2 regions of the Collinsella sp. CLA-AP-H1 genome follow, and region 1 is predicted to be linked to the other one. Evidence: riboswitches for the same ligand, from Rfam matches in the RefSeq annotation. Region 1 holds a riboswitch; the other holds the start of a gene.
What was found. A riboswitch is a leader RNA that binds a small molecule or an ion and turns the genes downstream of it on or off. The one in region 1 is predicted to bind thiamine pyrophosphate.

Region 1 (8,728 bases):
TGCGAATCTTAATATTGCCACATGTGGTTGACGGGGCCAGAGCCTTTGCCCATGTCCAGGCCGGCGGCCAGAGCGCCTGTCAGGTAGGCCTTGCCGGCGTTGACGGCGTCGGCAAGATCCATGCCCTGGGCCAGCGCGCAGGCGATGGCGGACGAGAGTGTGCAGCCGGTGCCGTGTGTGTTTTCGGTCTCGATGCGCTTGTGGCGGAACCACGTGGTGAGTGGATCTCCCAGATGGTTGCCCTCGTCATCGAGCGGCGCGGGTTCGGCCAGTACATCGTTGGCCTCGTTGACAAGATGCCCACCCTTAACGAGGGATGCGCAACCAAAGCGGCGGGTGAGGAGCATGGCAGCATTTTGCTGCGTGCGCTCGGAGTCGACCTCGTAGTCAAGCAGGGCCATGGCCTCGGGAATATTGGGCGTGATAACCGTCGCTAGCGGGAACAGGCGGCGGGTGAGCGCCTCGGCGGCATCTTCGGCAATCAGCCGCGCGCCCGAGGTGGCGACCATGACGGGGTCGACGACAACGTTTGTCGCGTTCCAAGCGCTCAGGCGGTCGGCGATAACATCGATAATCTCGGCAGAGGAAACCATGCCAATCTTGACGGCGTTGGGGCGGATATCGTCAAAAACGGCATCGATCTGCGCCGCGACAATATCCGGGGAGATGTTCTGCACGGCGGTAACGCCCAGTGTGTTTTGCGCTGTGATGGCGGTGATGGCCGTCTCGGCATACAGGCGGTGCGCCGTGATGGTTTTGATGTCGGCCTGAATGCCGGCGCCACCGCTGGAATCGGATCCCGCGATGGACAGGACGGCAGGTACCTTACTACGATCCATGTTCGCTCCCTTGTTCGGTCGGAATCAAATGGGTCTTTAAGCCAGCATTATAAAGATGCCCGGGACGACTCTATGTCGAACCCGGGCGGGCGATGCAATCTTTACGCAAACGTAAGCAAATGTTCACACGTCAACAATTGACAGGCGCCAGCTCGCCGCCAGAGGCGGCCGCGGCGACAGGGCTAGTCCTCCATGCCGAGGTCGATCGTGGTGCCCTCGAAGATCTTGTTGACGGTTCGGACGGCGCACATCTTGCCACACATGGTGCAAGTGCCCTCGGTGGCGGCGGGGGACTCCTCGTAGCGCTTCTTGCCCGTAACCGGGTCGAGCGCGCACTTCCACATGGCGTCCCAGTCGAGCTTGCGGCGTGCCTGGCCCATCTTGTCGTCCATGTCGCGGGCGTGGGGCACCTTTTTGGCGATGTCGGCGGCGTGTGCGGCGATCTTGGTGGCCATGAGGCCGTCGAGCACATCCTGGGCGTTAGGCAGGCATAGGTGCTCGGCCGGTGTCACGTAGCACAGGAAGTCGGCACCGGAGCTGGCGGAGATGGCGCCGCCGATGGCAGCGGTGATGTGGTCGTAACCCACGCCGATATCGGTCACCAGCGGCCCGAGCACATAGAACGGGGCGTTGTGGCACAGGCGCTTCTGTAGCTTCATGTTGGCGGCGATCTCGTCGAGCGCCATGTGACCCGGGCCCTCGACCATGACCTGGACGCCGGCGGCCCAAGCGCGCTTGCACAGCTTGCCCAGCTCGATCATCTCGGCGGTCTCGGTGGCGTCGTTGGAGTCGTAGAGGCAGCCCGGGCGGCAGGAGTCGCCGAGCGAAATCGTCACGTCGTACTCGTGGCAAATCTCGAGCAACTCATCGTAGAACTCATAGAAGGGGTTCTCGTTGCCGGTGACCTCCATCCAACCAAACAGCAGCGAGCCGCCGCGGCTCACGATGTTCATGAGGCGGCCGGTCTCCTTAAAGGTCTTGGTGACCGACTTGTTGATGCCGCAGTGGATGGTCATAAAGTCCACGCCGTCCTCGGCGTGCGCGCGCACGACCTCGAACAGGTCGTCCTTGGTAAGCTTGACCAGCGGCTTTTCCATGTAGCCGATGGCGTCGTACATGGGGACGGTGCCCACCATGAGCGGGGTCTCGTCGATGAGCTGCTGGCGGAACTGACGCGTCTTGCCCGAGTTGGAGAGGTCCATGATGGCGTCGGCGCCAAAGTCCTCAGCGATCTTGACCTTCTTCCATTCCTCGGCGGCATCGGCCTTGTCGCCCGAGATGCCCAGGTTGACGTTGACCTTGGTGGACAGGCCCTCACCGACGCCAAAGGCGCGCATGCCCTTTTTGATATGCACGATGTTGGCGGGAATGGCGATGCGGCCGTCGGCCACGCGCTCGCGGATGTACTCGGGGTCGCGATGCTCGCGCTCGGCGACTTCCTTCATCTGCGGCGTGATCTGCCCGGCACGGGCGAAGTCGATTTGCGTGACGAGCTTGGGCTCGGTCTGTGTGCTCATTGGCACGGCTCCCTTCGTTGGCATTACCCATATCAGGTTTGCGGGTCAGGGCGGGCGCGCCCAGTCTCAGCCTGCCGTCTTGTCCTGCAAGCTCCCCGTTTATGTAATGGGCTCAAGTATAGCTCGAATGGGTACGATTGGCCTAACGAGCGTGCCTGTGGGGAGGCGTACATGGAAGACAAGCATCTATATCGAGAGACGCAATGGGATGTATCGGCCGAGGAAAGCCGTGCGCACCATGGGTTGGTCGCGATTGGTTTTGCGGTGCTTGCCGTGCTGGTGATTGCCTTTTGTATCTGGACGTTCGGCGGTCCTGGCGGCGCCACCTGGGGGTTTGAAGCCGACGAGGGCCTGCCGATTATGACCATGAAAGTTTCTGGTGGCAACACGGTTGCCGCACCGGGCGACTATTGGTATCCGCGCGACGAGTTTGTGCAGCTGCAGCTGAGCGGCGGGTCTATTCCGGGCGAAGAAATCGAACGCGTGACGTTTGATGCGACGCTCAAAACGATGACGGTGAAGCTCAAAGATCAAGGGGACGTGCCCACGACCATGGACATTGCGCTGACGGAATGGCGCTTGGAGCCCCCGGCGGGCGCTGCGGTATCCGAGGTGGAGCACGTTAAGATTACCTACCAAGATGGCTCGACGAGCGAGATTGCAAAGGCCGATGGCTTGGCGGAGTAACGAGGTGTTTGGAAACGGCGGGTCTATTGTGCCTGCGCGTTCATGAAAACCAGGGTGTTTTTGTCTGAAAGCTCGGGGATGTGTCGATAGCCGATGTTGAATGCGGTAAGTTCGCTTGCATCCTCGAGCTTGTTTTCTGCCATCCACCGCGCCATGGAGCCGCGCGCCTTTTTGCTGGCGGTCGACCGTTGGATGGGCTTCCCGTTGCGGATACCCTCGCCAAAGAGGCATGTGACGGCCGTGGCGTCGCCCGCGAGGTGGGGCAGAACGGCTTTGGCATACTCTACGCTGGCGAGGTTGACGATCGTGGTGTTTGAGCCTGCCGGGGCGATAGCCCGCGCGAGCTTGTCGCTCCAAAACGCGTAGAGGTCTCGGGCATCGTCAACGGCGAGCTTCGCGCCCATCTCCAGCCGATACGGTTCGACGGCATGAAAGGGACGAACGCACCCGTAGAGGCCGGAGAGGATCCACAGATGGTCTTGCAGCCATGCGAGCTGCGCGGAATCCATCACCTCGGGTGCCATGCTCTGGTATTGAATGCCGTGATAGGACATGACGGCAGGGGAGAGGTGGCGAGCGAGTGCGGGATTGTCGAGATCGCCGCTTTTCAGGATGGGCCCGAACTCATGCAGGGTGTTGAGGCAAGGCCCCAGCAGTTTGTCACTCACGTTCCACAGCGCCTGCAGGCCGCCGCTGCCTTCATTCCGCTCGATATCTAGCAGTGCGCGGTGGAGGCGAGCCGTCTCGCGCACAAAGGGTGGGATGCCCAGGACTTCAAAAGCATCTTGGGCCGCGCGCATCTGCTTGGCGGGCGAAATGATGACCTGCAGCATGAACTCTCCTCTGCCAAAAAAGAAATTGCGGTGGAATACGGTCTGTTTTGGCCGTTTATGGGCCAGTTTAGTCCGTATTTCACCGCAACTGATGAAGGGTTGGTTAGGCTCGCTCGATGAAGGCCTTGTAGCCGCGGTAGGCCTCGTAGATGTCGGCCTTGTTGGCGACCTCCCACAGGGCGTGCATGGACAGGACGGCAACGCCGGAGTCGATGACGTTCATGCCGTACTTGGCCATGATGTAGGCGATGGTGCCGCCGCCACCCGCGTTGACGCGGCCGAGCTCGCAGGTCTGGAAGTCCACGCCTGCCTCGTCCATGATGTCGCGGACGAGGGCCACGTATTCGGCGTCGGCGTCGTTCGAGCCACCCTTGCCGCGGCTGCCCGTGTACTTGTTAAAGCACAGGCCGCGACCCATAAAGGCGGCGTTTTTGGTCTCGAACTTGCCGGCATAGCCCGGGTCGAAGCCGGCGGACACGTCGGAGGAGAGCATGCGGCTGCGGGCGAGTGCGCGGCGCAGGGCCAGCGGGCTATCCTCGCCGGCGAGCGTCATGATCTCGGCGACGGTGTTCTCGAAGAAGCGGCTCGTCATACCGGTGGCACCCACGGAGCCGATCTCCTCCTTGTCGACGATGAGCGTGATGCTCGTGCGCTCGACATTGGCCACATTGATCTGGGCGAGCATGGAGGGGTAAGCGCAGACGCGGTCGTCGTGACCATAGCCCAGAATCATGGAACGGTCGAGGCCCATGTCGCGGGCGGGGCCGGCGGGCACGACCTCGATCTCGGCGGAGAGGAAGTCCTCCTCCTCGACGTCGTACTGCTCCTTGAGGATGTCCAGGAACATCTGCTTGACGGGCTCCTTGGGGGCGTCCTTGTCGTCCTCATCGAACTTGACGGGACGGCCGCCCACGATCACGTCGAGGATCTCGGCGTCGACGGCGTCCTTGGCGGGCTTGGCCATCTGCTCGCTCGAGAGGTGGATCAGCAGGTCGGAGATGGTAAAGACCGGATCGTCGGCCTTGTCACCGATGTTGATGTCGACGGTGGTACCGTCCTTTTTGCAGATGACGCCCACGAGTGCAAGCGGGGAGGCCACCCAGTGGTAGCTCTTGACGCCGCCGTAGTAGTGCGTGTCGAGGTAGGCCATGTCGCCGGCCTCGAAGGCGGGATTCTGCTTAAGGTCCAGGCGCGGCGAGTCCACGTGGGCGCCCAGGATGTTAAAGCCCTGCTCGAGCGGGGCGGTGCCCAGGTTGACGAGCATAAGGTCCTTGCCGTGATTGGCGGCGTACACCTTGTCGCCTGCCTTGAGCTCGCGGCCTTCGGCGATCACGGTCTCCAGGTCGACGTATCCCGCCTCCTCGGCCATCTTGATGCCGGTCTTGACGCACAGGCGCTCGGTCTTGTTCTCGCTCAAAAACTGCTTATAGCCGCGGCAAAGCTCCTCGAGCTCCTCGACTTGCTGTGGCGTGTACTTTTTCCATGCGCAGGGACGCTCCATGACGCAGGCTCCTTTCGGATCGATCGTGCTGGTTGATGTACCGTGAGCCATCGTATCACGCGCGGGCTCACGGTGGCGGGGGAGCTTGATGTGAGGTGGCCGCGGGGCGGGGAGCGTGTAAACTGGAGTGAGCAAACCGTGCCCAGCCCAAAGCGAGGTATTCAATATGTCTGACAAGCGCCGTACCTTTGCCGTTATCGACGGCAACTCGCTCATGCATCGCGCCTTCCACGCCGTGCCGCCGACCATGAACGCGCCGGACGGCCGCCCCACCAACGCGATCTTCGGCTTCCTGAACATGTTTCTCAAGATGATCGATGCCTTTAACCCCGACGGCGTGGTCGTGGCGTTTGATAAGGGCAAGCCGCGCGTGCGCATGGAGATGCTGCCGCAGTATAAGGCGCAGCGCCCGCCCATGGACCCCGATCTGCATGCGCAGTTCCCTATGATCAAGGAGCTGCTCGTCGCACTCAACGTGCCGATTCTGCAGTCCGAGGGCTGGGAAGGCGATGACATCCTGGGTACTATGGCGCGCCTGGGCGAGCAGGCCGGCTGTGACATGCTGCTGGTGACCGGTGATCGCGACATGTATCAGCTAGTTACCGAGCACGTCAACGTGGTCTCGACCCGTAAGGGCCTGTCCGACGTGGCGATCATGACGCCCGAGAGCGTGGATGACCTGTATCACGGCATTACGCCGGCGCTCGTGCCCGATTTTTACGGTCTAAAGGGCGATACGTCGGACAACATTCCCGGCGTACCGGGCATCGGCCCCAAAAAGGCGAGCGCGCTCATCGCACAGTACGGCAGCTTGGACGAGGTCATCGCGCATGCCGACGAGGTCAAGGGCAAGATGGGCGAGAACCTGCGTGCGCACATCGACGATGCGCTGCTGAGCCGCAAGGTCGCAACCATTCGCACCGATGCGCCCGTCGAGCTCGATTTTGAGGCGACGTCCTTCCCGGCGTTTTCTGCCGACGAAGTGTCCGCGGCGCTGGGCACGCTTGGTATCACCGCCATGCAGAACCGTTTCTTGGCGCTGATCGGCGGCGAGGGTGGCGCTGCTGCCGCTGCTAGAACGTTTGAGATGCCCACGATTGAGCGCACCGCTGCCGGCGATGCCGAGGCGCTTGCTGACGTGGCGTCCGAGGTTTCGCGTGCGATCGAGGCGGGCGAGTGGGTCGCCGCCGTGGTGGACGATGACAAGGAAGAGGGCGCGCTCTTTGGACTGACGCGCACGCTGTGGTTGGCGACGTCCAAGGGCCTCTTCGCGCTCGAGGAGGGCGACAGCTGCGCGGCGGCTGAGGTTGAGGGCTTCAACTTCGTTCACGGCGTGATTGCTGGCGTGCTCGCGCGTCTGTTTATGGAGGGTCGCGTGGCGAGCCCGGATATGAAGGTGCTGTTGCACGAGCTTTCGCCCATCGATTCTTCTGAGCCCGAGCTCATGGATCCGCTCGCTGCCGATTCCACGCGTATCTTCGATACCGTGGTCGCTGCCTATCTGCTGGATTCCGATCGCTCCGAGTTCGATGAGGCATATCTTGCCGATACGTATCTGCAGATGGCGTTGCCTGCGGCGCGCGGCGCAGAGGGTGCTGGTGAGGACGCTCCAGCGCCTGCCGCCCGTACTGCGGCTCTGACGCTGGCGCTCGTGACGCCGTTGCGCGAGTGCATGGCCCGTGAGAATGCCGCCAACGTGTTCGATGGCATCGAGATGCCGCTCGTGCCGGTGCTTGCCAAGATGGAGCGCGCGGGAATGCTCGTGGATCCCGACCGCCTGCGTAATCTGTCCGAGGGCCTGGCGACCCAGATCACCGAGGTCGAGCGCAGCATTCGCGACCTGGCGGGTGACGAGACCTTTAATATTGGCAGTCCCATGCAGCTGTCGCATGTGCTCTTTGATGTGATGGGGCTTCCGACCAAGGGCCTCAAGAAGACTAAGCGCGGCTACTATTCGACCAACGCCAAGGTGTTGAGCGACCTTGCCCGCGACCACGAAATCGTGCGTCTGATCTTGGATTGGCGTGAAAAGTCCAAAATCAAGTCCACCTATCTGGATACGCTGGGCCCGCTGCGCCGTGGTGACGGTCGCGTGCACACCACGTACAACCAGACCATCACGGCAACGGGGCGTCTGTCCTCGAGCGACCCGAACCTGCAGAACATCCCGACGCGCTCGGAGCTGGGTCGTACCGTCAAGACGGCGTTTTCGGCAGGCGAGGGAAGCGTCTTTTTGGCGGTGGACTACTCGCAGATAGAGCTGCGCCTGCTGGCACATCTCTCGGGTGACGAGCACTTGGTGCGCGCCTTTAACGAGGGCGAGGACTTCCATGCCGAGACGGCGGCGCGCGTATTTGGTGTGCCGGTGTCCGAGGTAACGCCCGACCTGCGCAGTCGCGCCAAGGCCGTGAACTTTGGCATCGTGTACGGCCAGCAGGCCTATGGTCTGTCACAGTCGCTGCATATCTCGATGGCCGAGGCGCGCGACATGATCGACCGCTACTACGAGGCCTACCCGGGCGTGCGTACATTCCTCGACAACGTGGTGGCGCGCGCCAAGCAGACGGGCTACGCCGAGACCATGTACGGCCGCCGTCGTCATATTCCGGAGCTCAAGGCCAAAAACCCGCAACTCCGCGGTTTTGGCGAGCGCACGGCCATGAACCACCCCATGCAGGGCACCGCCGCCGACATCATCAAGATCGCGATGGCCCGCGTAAGCCGCCGTCTGGAAGAGGAGGGCTTTGCCGCCCACATGATCTTGCAGGTACACGACGAACTGGACTTTGAGTGCCCCATCGACGAAGTCGAGCGCCTAACCACCATGGTCCGCGACGTCATGGAGCACGTCGTAGACCTCCGCGTTCCCCTAATCGCCGAAGCCAGCACCGGCATAACCTGGGCCGACGCGAAATAGAAAAACAGCCACAGGTCCAAAGCAGCCAAACCAGAAGGGAGTCCCTTTCAGCAAGGAACTCCCTTCATCCATAATTATTCAGCCAAGTATCTAGACGCCAAGACGCCATCTAGGCGGCAAGCAAGTCACCCTAGGACCTGGCCGGGCGAGGCGGGTAAGTTTTTCGTAGATTCCGCACGAGCCGGAAAGCACTTAATGTGCTTTCCGAGCGAGCCCAGGACCTGACCGAACGAAAAACTTACCCGTCTCGCCCGGCCAGGCCCAACGAGCCACGTTAACGAGCCGCCAGGATGGCGTCGATGAGCGTCAGTACGCCCCCGTCGTTGTTGCTCGGAATGCGCCATTTGGCATGCGCGTTCATGTGCTCCTCGGCATTGTCCACGATAAAGCTGTGACCGACGCGCTCCAGCATGGGGATGTCGTTGTAGGTATCA
Region 2 (8,728 bases), on a different contig from region 1:
CAAGCCCGGTAAGCTGGTCGGTAAAGGCGGTCCTGATCAGATCCTCCTGCCGCTCGAGAAGGTCGCGGACGGTCTTTTCGAGCGTTTCGGTGTAATTGCTGACAGTTTCCATGTTCTAAGTGGCTTTCTGAGGTCGGGGCGGATTGCGTCGGGCGAGCTCGTTGTGTACACGCGTCGTTGCTCAGCGCTTTGCATGTATCCAGGCCCCCGCCTTGCCGCGTTGTTGAGTTAATTTGCCGGCTAATGTTCGCTGTTGATAACAGCTGAGTAGTGTAAACAATAGTGCACAATTATATATGGGTGCACATGCTGTGGGCGGCTATTGTTCGACAAGCGGTAGCGCGACGATGCGATGTTCGATAAAAATGCGACTGGGACGATATATGTTGACGGGTATACTTGTCCCGTTTGAATTTGTGGGGACGGAGATGGTCGCATGGCACAGTCAAATACGACGCGCACGGTGGGGCTGGCACTCGAGGGAGGCGGCTACCGCGGTATGTATACGGCGGGCGTGCTCGACGTTTGGATGGAGCACGGCTTAACTTGCGACCATATGGTGGGTGTCTCGGCGGGCGCGGCGTTTGGCTACAACTTTAAATCGCGCCAGATCGGCCGCGCCATTCGCTATAACAAGGCCTATTGTGCCGATAAGCGCTATGCGGGTGTAGCAAGCTGGCTGCGGACCGGCGATATGTTCAATGCCGATTTTGCCTATCACGAGGTGCCCATCGAGCGCGATCCCATCGATTTGGAGACATATCGCGTCTGCCCCATGCGGTTTACGTGCGTGTGTACCGATATCGAGACGGGCAAGGCCGTCTACCACGACCTGCCCTATGGCGATGAGCACGATATCGAGTGGATCCGGGCGTCATCGGCGATTCCCGTGGCGACGCGCCCTGTCGCCATTGAGGGCCGTAAGTACCTGGATGGCGGCGTGGCTGATTCTATTCCCAGCGCATGGCTGTTTGCGCAGGGGTATGACCGTAATATCGTGGTACTCACGCAGCCGGCGGGCTTTGTAAAGCAGCCCAACAGCGTGATGCCCATGCTGCGTCGCGTGTTCCGTCACTATCCGGAGTTTGTCGCAGCGCTCGAGCATCGGCATGAGGTCTACAATGCCACGCTCGATGACCTGGCACGTCGCGAGGCCGCCGGCGAAATCTTTGTGGTGCGGCCGAGCGAATCGGTGAAGGTGCCGTCGCTGTGTCGCGAGCCCGATGAACTTGAGCGCATCTACCAGATTGGTCGCCGCGATGCGGAGGCGACTTTGCCGGCGTTGGAAGCGTATCTGGCGGGGTAAGGGTCGCATGTGGAAAGCGCATCCCGGAATGGAGGTCCAAACTGGGATGCGCTTTCCATTGCTGAAGATGTGAGGCTGCGAATCGGCTGCTCGGCTTATGGCTATGCCTGCTGCCAGGTGTCGACAAGCTCCTTGGCCGCGGCGTAGGGGTCATCGGCGCTGCAGACGGCGCTCACCACAAAGAAGCCGTTGACGCCGGTGGCCTTAAGCTGCGGCAGGTCGGCTGTCTTAACGCCGCCGCCCACCACGATGGGCACGGGGCTTGCCGCGTGGAGTGCGGCCAGGTCCTCAAAGCTCTTGGTGATGATAGAGCCGTCGGCCGCGCGTCCGCAGTCGCGCTTGGTCTCGGTCTCGTGGAGCGGGCCGATGCCCAGGTAGTCGACCAGGCTCATGTCGGCGGTCTTGACGTACTCGAGCATCTCCTCACAACGGGCCGAAAGGCCCACGATGGCGTCGGGGCCCAGCAGCTTGCGACAGACCTCGACGGGAATATCGCTTTGGCCCACGTGCACGCCGTCGACGGCAATACCCTGCTCGCGCGCGGCGAGTACACAGTCCAGACGGTCGTCGATTAACAGGGCGACCTGACCGGTCTTGCCGGCCTGTGCGATTGCCTGCGCGGCGTCGCCGGTCAGCGCAATGATCTCGCGGGCGCTTGCCACCTTGGAGCGCACCTGGATGCAGGTAAAGCCGGCGTCGAGCGCCTGGGCCACCACATCGCCCACGGGGCGTCCCAGCGTATTTTCGGGGCCGAGTACCAGATAGGCCGAGATATCAAGGTTGTCGCGGATGCTCATCGTGCTTCCTCCTGCTTTTTGATCTGCGCTTCCATGCGTTCAAGCTTGCCGGTCATGGTGTCGGTAAATCCGGGCCGAATATCGGCTTTGAGCACGACTTCGGTGCGGATGCCCTTGCTCGCCAACACAAAGGTTGCGTCGCGCACGACCTGCATGACCTCGTCCCAGTCGCCCTCGATCTCGGTGAACATCGAGGTGGTGCGGTTGGGAAGGCCGCTCTCGCGAATGACGCGCACGACCTCGGCGACCTCGGCGGACAGCTCATCGCCGGTGCCGCACGGGGCGATGGCCACAGCGACGAGCGTGTTCATGCTGGCATTGGTTGCGGGCTCGGACATGGCCTATGCCTCCTCGAGCTCGAGCTGGTTGTTGGCGATGTCCTGGGCGCTCGCGCGGTAGAGCTCGTCGATAAAGGCGACCTTAAAGCTCGCCGGGGCATCGGCGACGGCGGCAGCACGCGTGCCAGCGACGTTGTAGACGGCGGTACCGCAGACTGCCGCCGTAAACGGATCGGCGGCACAGGCGTACACGGCCAGTACGCCGCCTTGCGAGCAACCGCAACCGGTGATCTTGGACATGAGCGGGCTGCCGCCGTGGGACTTGGCCACGGTCGTGCCGTCGGTAATCAGGTCGACTTCGCCCGAGACCACAACGGCGCCGCCGGTGTAGCGGGCGAGCGCCACGGCGGCATCGCGGGCGGCGTCTACCGTGTCGGTGGTATCGACACCGCGTACGCGGCTCAGATCAGCCGCCTCGCCCTCAAGACCCCACAGGCCGGCGAGCGCGATGATCTCGGAGGCGTTGCCGCGCACGATGGCGGGCTTGTACTGCTTGAGTTCGTTTACCAACTGGGTGCGCAGACTACCGATACCCAGGCCCACCGGATCGAGCACCCAGGGCTTGCCGGCGTCGTGTGCCGCCTTGGCCGCGCGGGGAATCGTTTGCTCGTAGATGGGGAAGAGCGTGCCCATATTGAGATAGATGGCGCCGCCGCCGGCAACGAGCGCCTCGCCCTCGTCGGGCAGATAGACCATGGCGGCCGATCCGCCCACGGCGAGCTGTGCGTTGGCGACAAAGTCGATCGTCACCGTGTTGGTGATGGAGCCGGCCATCGGATTGGTGGCGCGAATTTCCTCTACGGCCTTGACCATATGTTGCTTAAGCTGTTCCGAATCAATCACTGCACATGCCTCCTTGGCATAGAAAAGGGGCGCTGTGCATAGACAGCGCCCCTGTAAAGGCGGCATGCTCCCTACGCCAGCATTAACTGACAGGTTCAAAGGATTGGGCCCCATGCCCTCTCAGCCTTGTGGTTTGCACCGCCGGCACTCCCGCATCGAATCTGTTGTTCCCTATACTAGCGCACCTGCCAAAAAGGGACAGGTTTATTTTGGCAGGTCGTTACAATAGGTAGGACCGATACGAATGGGGGCCTTATGATTAAACTTGTGCTGACCGATATGGACGATACACTGATTCCAGCCGGGCATGACGGCGCCAGCGACTACGCCATTGAGGGTATTCATGCCATGCAGGCGGCGGGTCTGCACTTTGGGCCGGTTTCGGGTCGTCAGCCGTCCGCGATGGGCTGGATGTTCAAAAACCGTTCCGAGTGTTTTTCGACCGGTGCGTTCTGTAACGGCCAGGTGATGTTTGTCGGCGGCGAAGTAGTCGCTTCGCGCGCAATCGACAACGATGCTCTGATGCGTTTGGCTGACTATCTGGAGCAAGAGACCGACGATACATTTCTAAAAGTCTACAGCCTGGGCGATGACTTTTGGGGCAACGATGCCTATTGCGTGACGAGCAATCCCGAGCGTGTGCGTCGCGCTATGGAGTCGGGCGGCAATGCGTGGCTCAAAGGCGAAGAGGCCCCGTGTCGTCCCGTCGTCGATGGCGCGCCGGTGTTTAAGGCGAATATCTGGAGTGCCCGTTCGCGTGAGGAGCTCGCGGAGCTACGCGAGCGCGTTGCCGTTGAGGTACCGGAACTTTCGCTTGTGTTTCCCAACAACCGAGTGCGCCTGTTCGACATCCTTCCGGATGGTTGGGACAAGGGCTGCGCTGCGCTGGAGCTGGCGCGCGCCTTGGGCCTGACGCCCGACGAGGTGGCTGTATTTGGCGATTCCGATAACGATCTGCCCATGATCGATGCCGTTCCCAACTCCGTTGCAGTCGCCAATGCCAACGAGGCCGTCACGGCTGCCGCGCGCTGGCATATCGGCGCCGCGGCAGATGATGCGGTCGCCGGGGCTTTGCATCAGATTGCCGCCTGCGCCGCGACGGGGGAGATGCCGCCGTTTATGCGCCTGCCGGGTACTGCCGACGCGAATCTCACGAACAGCTAAGGAGACAGTCATGAAGCTCCAGCAGCTCAGATATGTCGTCAAAGTTGCCGAATGCGGCAGCATTACCGAGGCCTCGCGCCGTCTCTTTGTGTCGCAGCCTTCGATTACCGCGTCGATTCGCGATCTCGAAAACGAGATGGGTGTGCACATCTTTGAGCGCACCAACAAGGGCGTCATTGTGTCCGAGGAAGGCGAGACCTTCTTGGGCTATGCGCGCCAGGTACTCGACCAGGCCGACCTGCTCGAGGGCAAGTACAAGGGCGCATCCGAGCAGGTGCCGCACTTTAGTGTGAGCTGCCAGCATTATTCCTTTGCCGTTAACGCGTTTGTTGACGTGATTCGCGAGTTCGATGCCGCGCGTTACGACTTTACCCTGCGCGAGGAGCAGACCCACGAGATTATCGAGGATGTCGCGCATATGAAAAGCGAACTGGGCATCCTGTACTTATCCGAGCATAACCGCGAGGTCATCGAGCGCATGCTGGTGGCCAACGAGCTCGTGTTCGAAGGACTCTTCTGCGCCACGCCGCATGTCTTCGTCTGCGCCGACCATCCGCTGGCGGACCGCTCCAGCGTGACGCTCGAGGATCTGGAAGACTACCCGTTCCTGTCCTACGAGCAGGGCAGCTACAACTCGTTTTACTATTCCGAGGAGCTGACCTCGACGTTCGAGCGTCGCAAAAATATCCGCGTGCGCGACCGTGCGACGTTGTTCAATTTGGCCATGGGCCTCAACGGCTACACGGTATGCTCGGGCGTGATCAGCCACGAGCTCAACGGCCCCGGCATTATCTCGATTCCGCTCGACGTGGACGAGTACATGGAGATTGGCATCATCACGCGCAAGAACACGACGCTTACGCGCTACGGTCGGGCCTATATCGACGCGATTCGTCAGCATATCTAGGCTGCTGTGCTCCGCACGGTTCAAGTCTCTTTATGACAGTCCAGACTGATATAGGAAACATCTATATCAAACTGTTATAAACGTATATTTTACGATGGTCATATGAGCGCTCATACTCTGTCCCAGTAAAGCAACCAATGCAAAGGGAGATATCTATGAGCACTTCGATTCAACCGAACGCGCCGTTTCGCGCCGATATCGTCGGCAGCTTTCTTCGTCCGCAGGCTGTAAAGGACGCCCGTGCCGCCTATGTCGCGGGTAAACTCGACGCTTCCGGCCTTAAGGCCGTCGAGGACGATGCCATTCGCGATTTGGTGGCCAAGCAGAAGGCCGCCGGCCTGCAGGTGATCACCGATGGCGAGTTCCGCCGCAGCTACTGGCACCTCGATTTTATGTGGGGCCTCAACGGCATTGTGCGCCGCACCTCACGCACGGGTTATATGTTCCATGATGAGGAGACGACGGCCGACACCGCCGTGGTTACTGGTCCCATTAGCGGCGAGAACCACCCGTTCGTCGAGCATTTTAAGTTCGTCAAGGCGCTTGAGGGGGAGGGCCAGGTCGCACGCCAGACCATTCCGGCGCCGATCCAGACGTTCTCTGAGGTCACGCTCGATCGCTGCGACGGCCAGCAGGAGAGCCTGCGCGCTGTCTATAAGACCGATGAGGAACTTGCCGACGCTATTGCAGACGCTTATCGCACGGTGATCGCCGACCTGTACGCAGCAGGCTGCCGCAACGTCCAGTTTGATGACTGCACCTGGGGCATCTACTGCGATACCGATTTTGTCGCCAAAACCGGCATGAGCCCGGTCGACCTGCAAAAGGTAAGCGAGCTGGGCGTGGCGCTCAACAACGCCGCCATCGAGGGCAAGCCCGACGATCTGGTTATCAACACGCACGTGTGCCGCGGCAACTACCACTCCACCTATGCTTTTGAGGGCGGCTACGACCCCATCGCGCCGTACCTGTTCGCACATGAGGATGTCGATGCGTTCTATCTGGAGTTCGACACGCCGCGCGCCGGTGGTTTTGAGCCGCTTAAGTACGTTGCCCCCGGCAAGAAGGTGGTGCTGGGACTGGTCACTACAAAGGCAGCTGAGCTTGAGGACGAGGACGTTATCGTCGAACGTATCCACGAGGCCGCAAAGTACGTGCCGCTCGAGAACCTGTACCTGTCGCCCCAGTGCGGCTTTGCCAGCTGCGAGATTGGCAACAAGCTGACCGAGGACGAGCAGTGGGCGAAGATCGCGCTGGTCAAGCGCATTGCCGAGCGCGTTTGGAAGTAACGCTACCGTTTGCAGGTGGCGGCGCGCGCGAGACATTGCGTATCACGTACAATGGTTCGGATCGTATCGTTCGGGCAGGTTATCCAATATGCCTGATCGCCCTTCCATCATGAAAGGACTTCCATGTCCCAATCCTCGACGCCCACCGTATCTGAACTCGAGGAGACTGTCGAATAGTAGCTGCGTTCAGCCAAATTAAAAATGGCGTCCATGCGTGTGTACGCGTGGACGCCATTTTTAATGCGTCAGTATCCAGTGGATGCCGCGCGCCATGCGCAGGTCAGTTTGGGCAAAATGATTGCCGGGGTTGAGCTCCAGCGTTGTTGGGATGTCGCGCTCGATAAACAGCTTTTCCATCGCGCGCGTATCGTCGAGTACGTGCCGCATCATGCGGTTGGGCGTCTTGGTTTCCTTTTTACCGAGCGACAGATAGGCGGCGTCGGGCGTAGCCGTCATCGTGCGCTCGCGCGCGTAGTCGATAAAGCCGGGGAACCACAGCGACCCCGATGCACTCGCCACGCGCTCAAAGACATCTGTTTGCCAAAGTGCCCACAGTGCAAAAAGACCCGCCAACGAGTAGCCGGCAACGCTGCGCCAGGCGGGCGGTTGCGGGAGCGATGATTCGGCCTGGGGGATTATCTGCTTCAACAACTCGTCAAGAAAACCAGCAGCCTGTCCGCCAAAGGGCTCGGCATCTCGTATAGTTCCGTCGCATTCCCAGGGGCTCAGCTCGCGATTCCAATCGAGCCCTCCAATGGCGACAAGGGTGAACGGCGGGCAGTCGAGCTCTCGGCAGCGCTCGTAGACTTCACTACCGTTGCCCATAACCACGGGGAGATAGATGACGGGTGCGCCTTCCGCACACTCTGAATAAACGGTTATCTGCTTATGATGCGCTTCCAAGGCAGGCTTCTCTCAGTGTTGTGATATTGACAGCCTCAATTGTCGCACGCTGACACGGGGGCAGACGCTAAAAGAAAGGCGCGGAGCCGCTCGATGCGATTCCGCGCCTTGTTGTTTTGCTTTAGCAGACTATGCCGTTACGCCACGAAGAAGTAGACGAGGAAGGCGAGGGCTGCGATCCACATGAGCGGCTTGATCTTGGAGGCCTCGCCCTTAAAGAGCGCGACGACCACGTAGGCGATGAAGCCCAGGCCAATGCCGGCAGAGATGGAGTAGGTGAAGGGCACGCCGGCGACAATCATGAACGCCGGGAAACCCTGCGACACGTCGGACCAGTCGATCTCGGAGGCTTCGCTCATCATGAGGTAGCCGACGTAGACCAGAGCACCGCAGGTGGCGGCGCTGGAAACGATGGTGACGATGGGGGAGAAGAACGCGGCGAGAATGAACAGCACGCCGGTGGTGACGGAGGTGAGGCCCGTGCGGCCACCGTCGGCAGCGCCAGAGGTGGACTCGACGAAGGTGGTGATGGAGGAGACGCCCATGAAACCGCCCACAGCAGCGGCGGCGGAGTCGACGATCAGGATCTCCTTGATATTCTCGACGTTGCCGTCGTCGGTGAGGAACTCGCCCTGCTTGGCCACGGCCATCGCGGTGCCCATGGTGTCGAAGAAGTCACTCATGAGCAGCGAGAACGAGATGACGAGGAGCGCGGGGTCGGTAAGGACCTTGACGATGGCGGGCACGCCGCCGGCGTCGGCGATGGGGCCACCAATGCTCGAGAAATCGAGCGGGGCGATGATACCGGTCGGAGCCTGGGTCACACCTAGGGGGATACCGGCGATGACGGCGACGACGATGCCGATGAGCAGCGAGCCGGGGACGTTACGGCAGGCGAGGGCGACCGTCACCAGGATGGAGATGATGCCGACGATGAAGGTGGGGGAGGTGATGTCGCCCAGACCGACGAGTGTACCGGCGCCAGCGGTGATAATGCCGGCATCGCACAGGCCAATCATGGCGATGAACAGGCCCAGACCCACCGAGATGGCGTGACGCAGGACAACCGGGATGGCGTCCATGATGGCCTCACGCAGGCCACAAAGCACGAGCAGCAAGATGACGACGCCCTCAAGGAAGATGACGCTCATGGCCACGTGCCAGTCACCGCCGCAGACGGT

Region 2: it holds a riboswitch for thiamine pyrophosphate, as region 1 does, so the genes downstream of both, thiM (hydroxyethylthiazole kinase) here and thiC (phosphomethylpyrimidine synthase ThiC) in region 1, are expected to answer to the same signal.

The regions. Positions count from the first base shown of each region.
Region 1 covers NZ_JBBNKO010000003.1:67,068-75,795, forward strand. The annotation lists gene thiD (bifunctional hydroxymethylpyrimidine kinase/phosphomethylpyrimidine kinase) at 9-839, opposite strand; gene thiC (phosphomethylpyrimidine synthase ThiC) at 1,022-2,356, opposite strand; TPP riboswitch at 2,349-2,464, opposite strand; gene AAAV44_RS02680 (hypothetical protein) at 2,528-3,043, shown strand; gene AAAV44_RS02685 (YaaA family protein) at 3,067-3,876, opposite strand; gene AAAV44_RS02690 (aminopeptidase) at 3,980-5,377, opposite strand; gene polA (DNA polymerase I) at 5,544-8,294, shown strand; gene AAAV44_RS02700 (HAD family hydrolase) at 8,569-8,728, opposite strand, start outside.
Region 2 covers NZ_JBBNKO010000005.1:132,031-140,758, forward strand. The annotation lists gene AAAV44_RS04540 (EAL domain-containing protein) at 1-112, opposite strand, end outside; gene AAAV44_RS04545 (patatin family protein) at 437-1,306, shown strand; gene AAAV44_RS04550 (thiamine phosphate synthase) at 1,408-2,103, opposite strand; gene AAAV44_RS04555 (thiamine-binding protein) at 2,100-2,441, opposite strand; gene thiM (hydroxyethylthiazole kinase) at 2,445-3,284, opposite strand; TPP riboswitch at 3,336-3,446, opposite strand; gene AAAV44_RS04565 (HAD family hydrolase) at 3,540-4,448, shown strand; gene AAAV44_RS04570 (LysR family transcriptional regulator) at 4,459-5,355, shown strand; gene AAAV44_RS04575 (5-methyltetrahydropteroyltriglutamate--homocysteine S-methyltransferase) at 5,511-6,644, shown strand; gene AAAV44_RS04580 (alpha/beta hydrolase-fold protein) at 6,882-7,547, opposite strand; gene AAAV44_RS04585 (NCS2 family permease) at 7,685-8,728, opposite strand, start outside.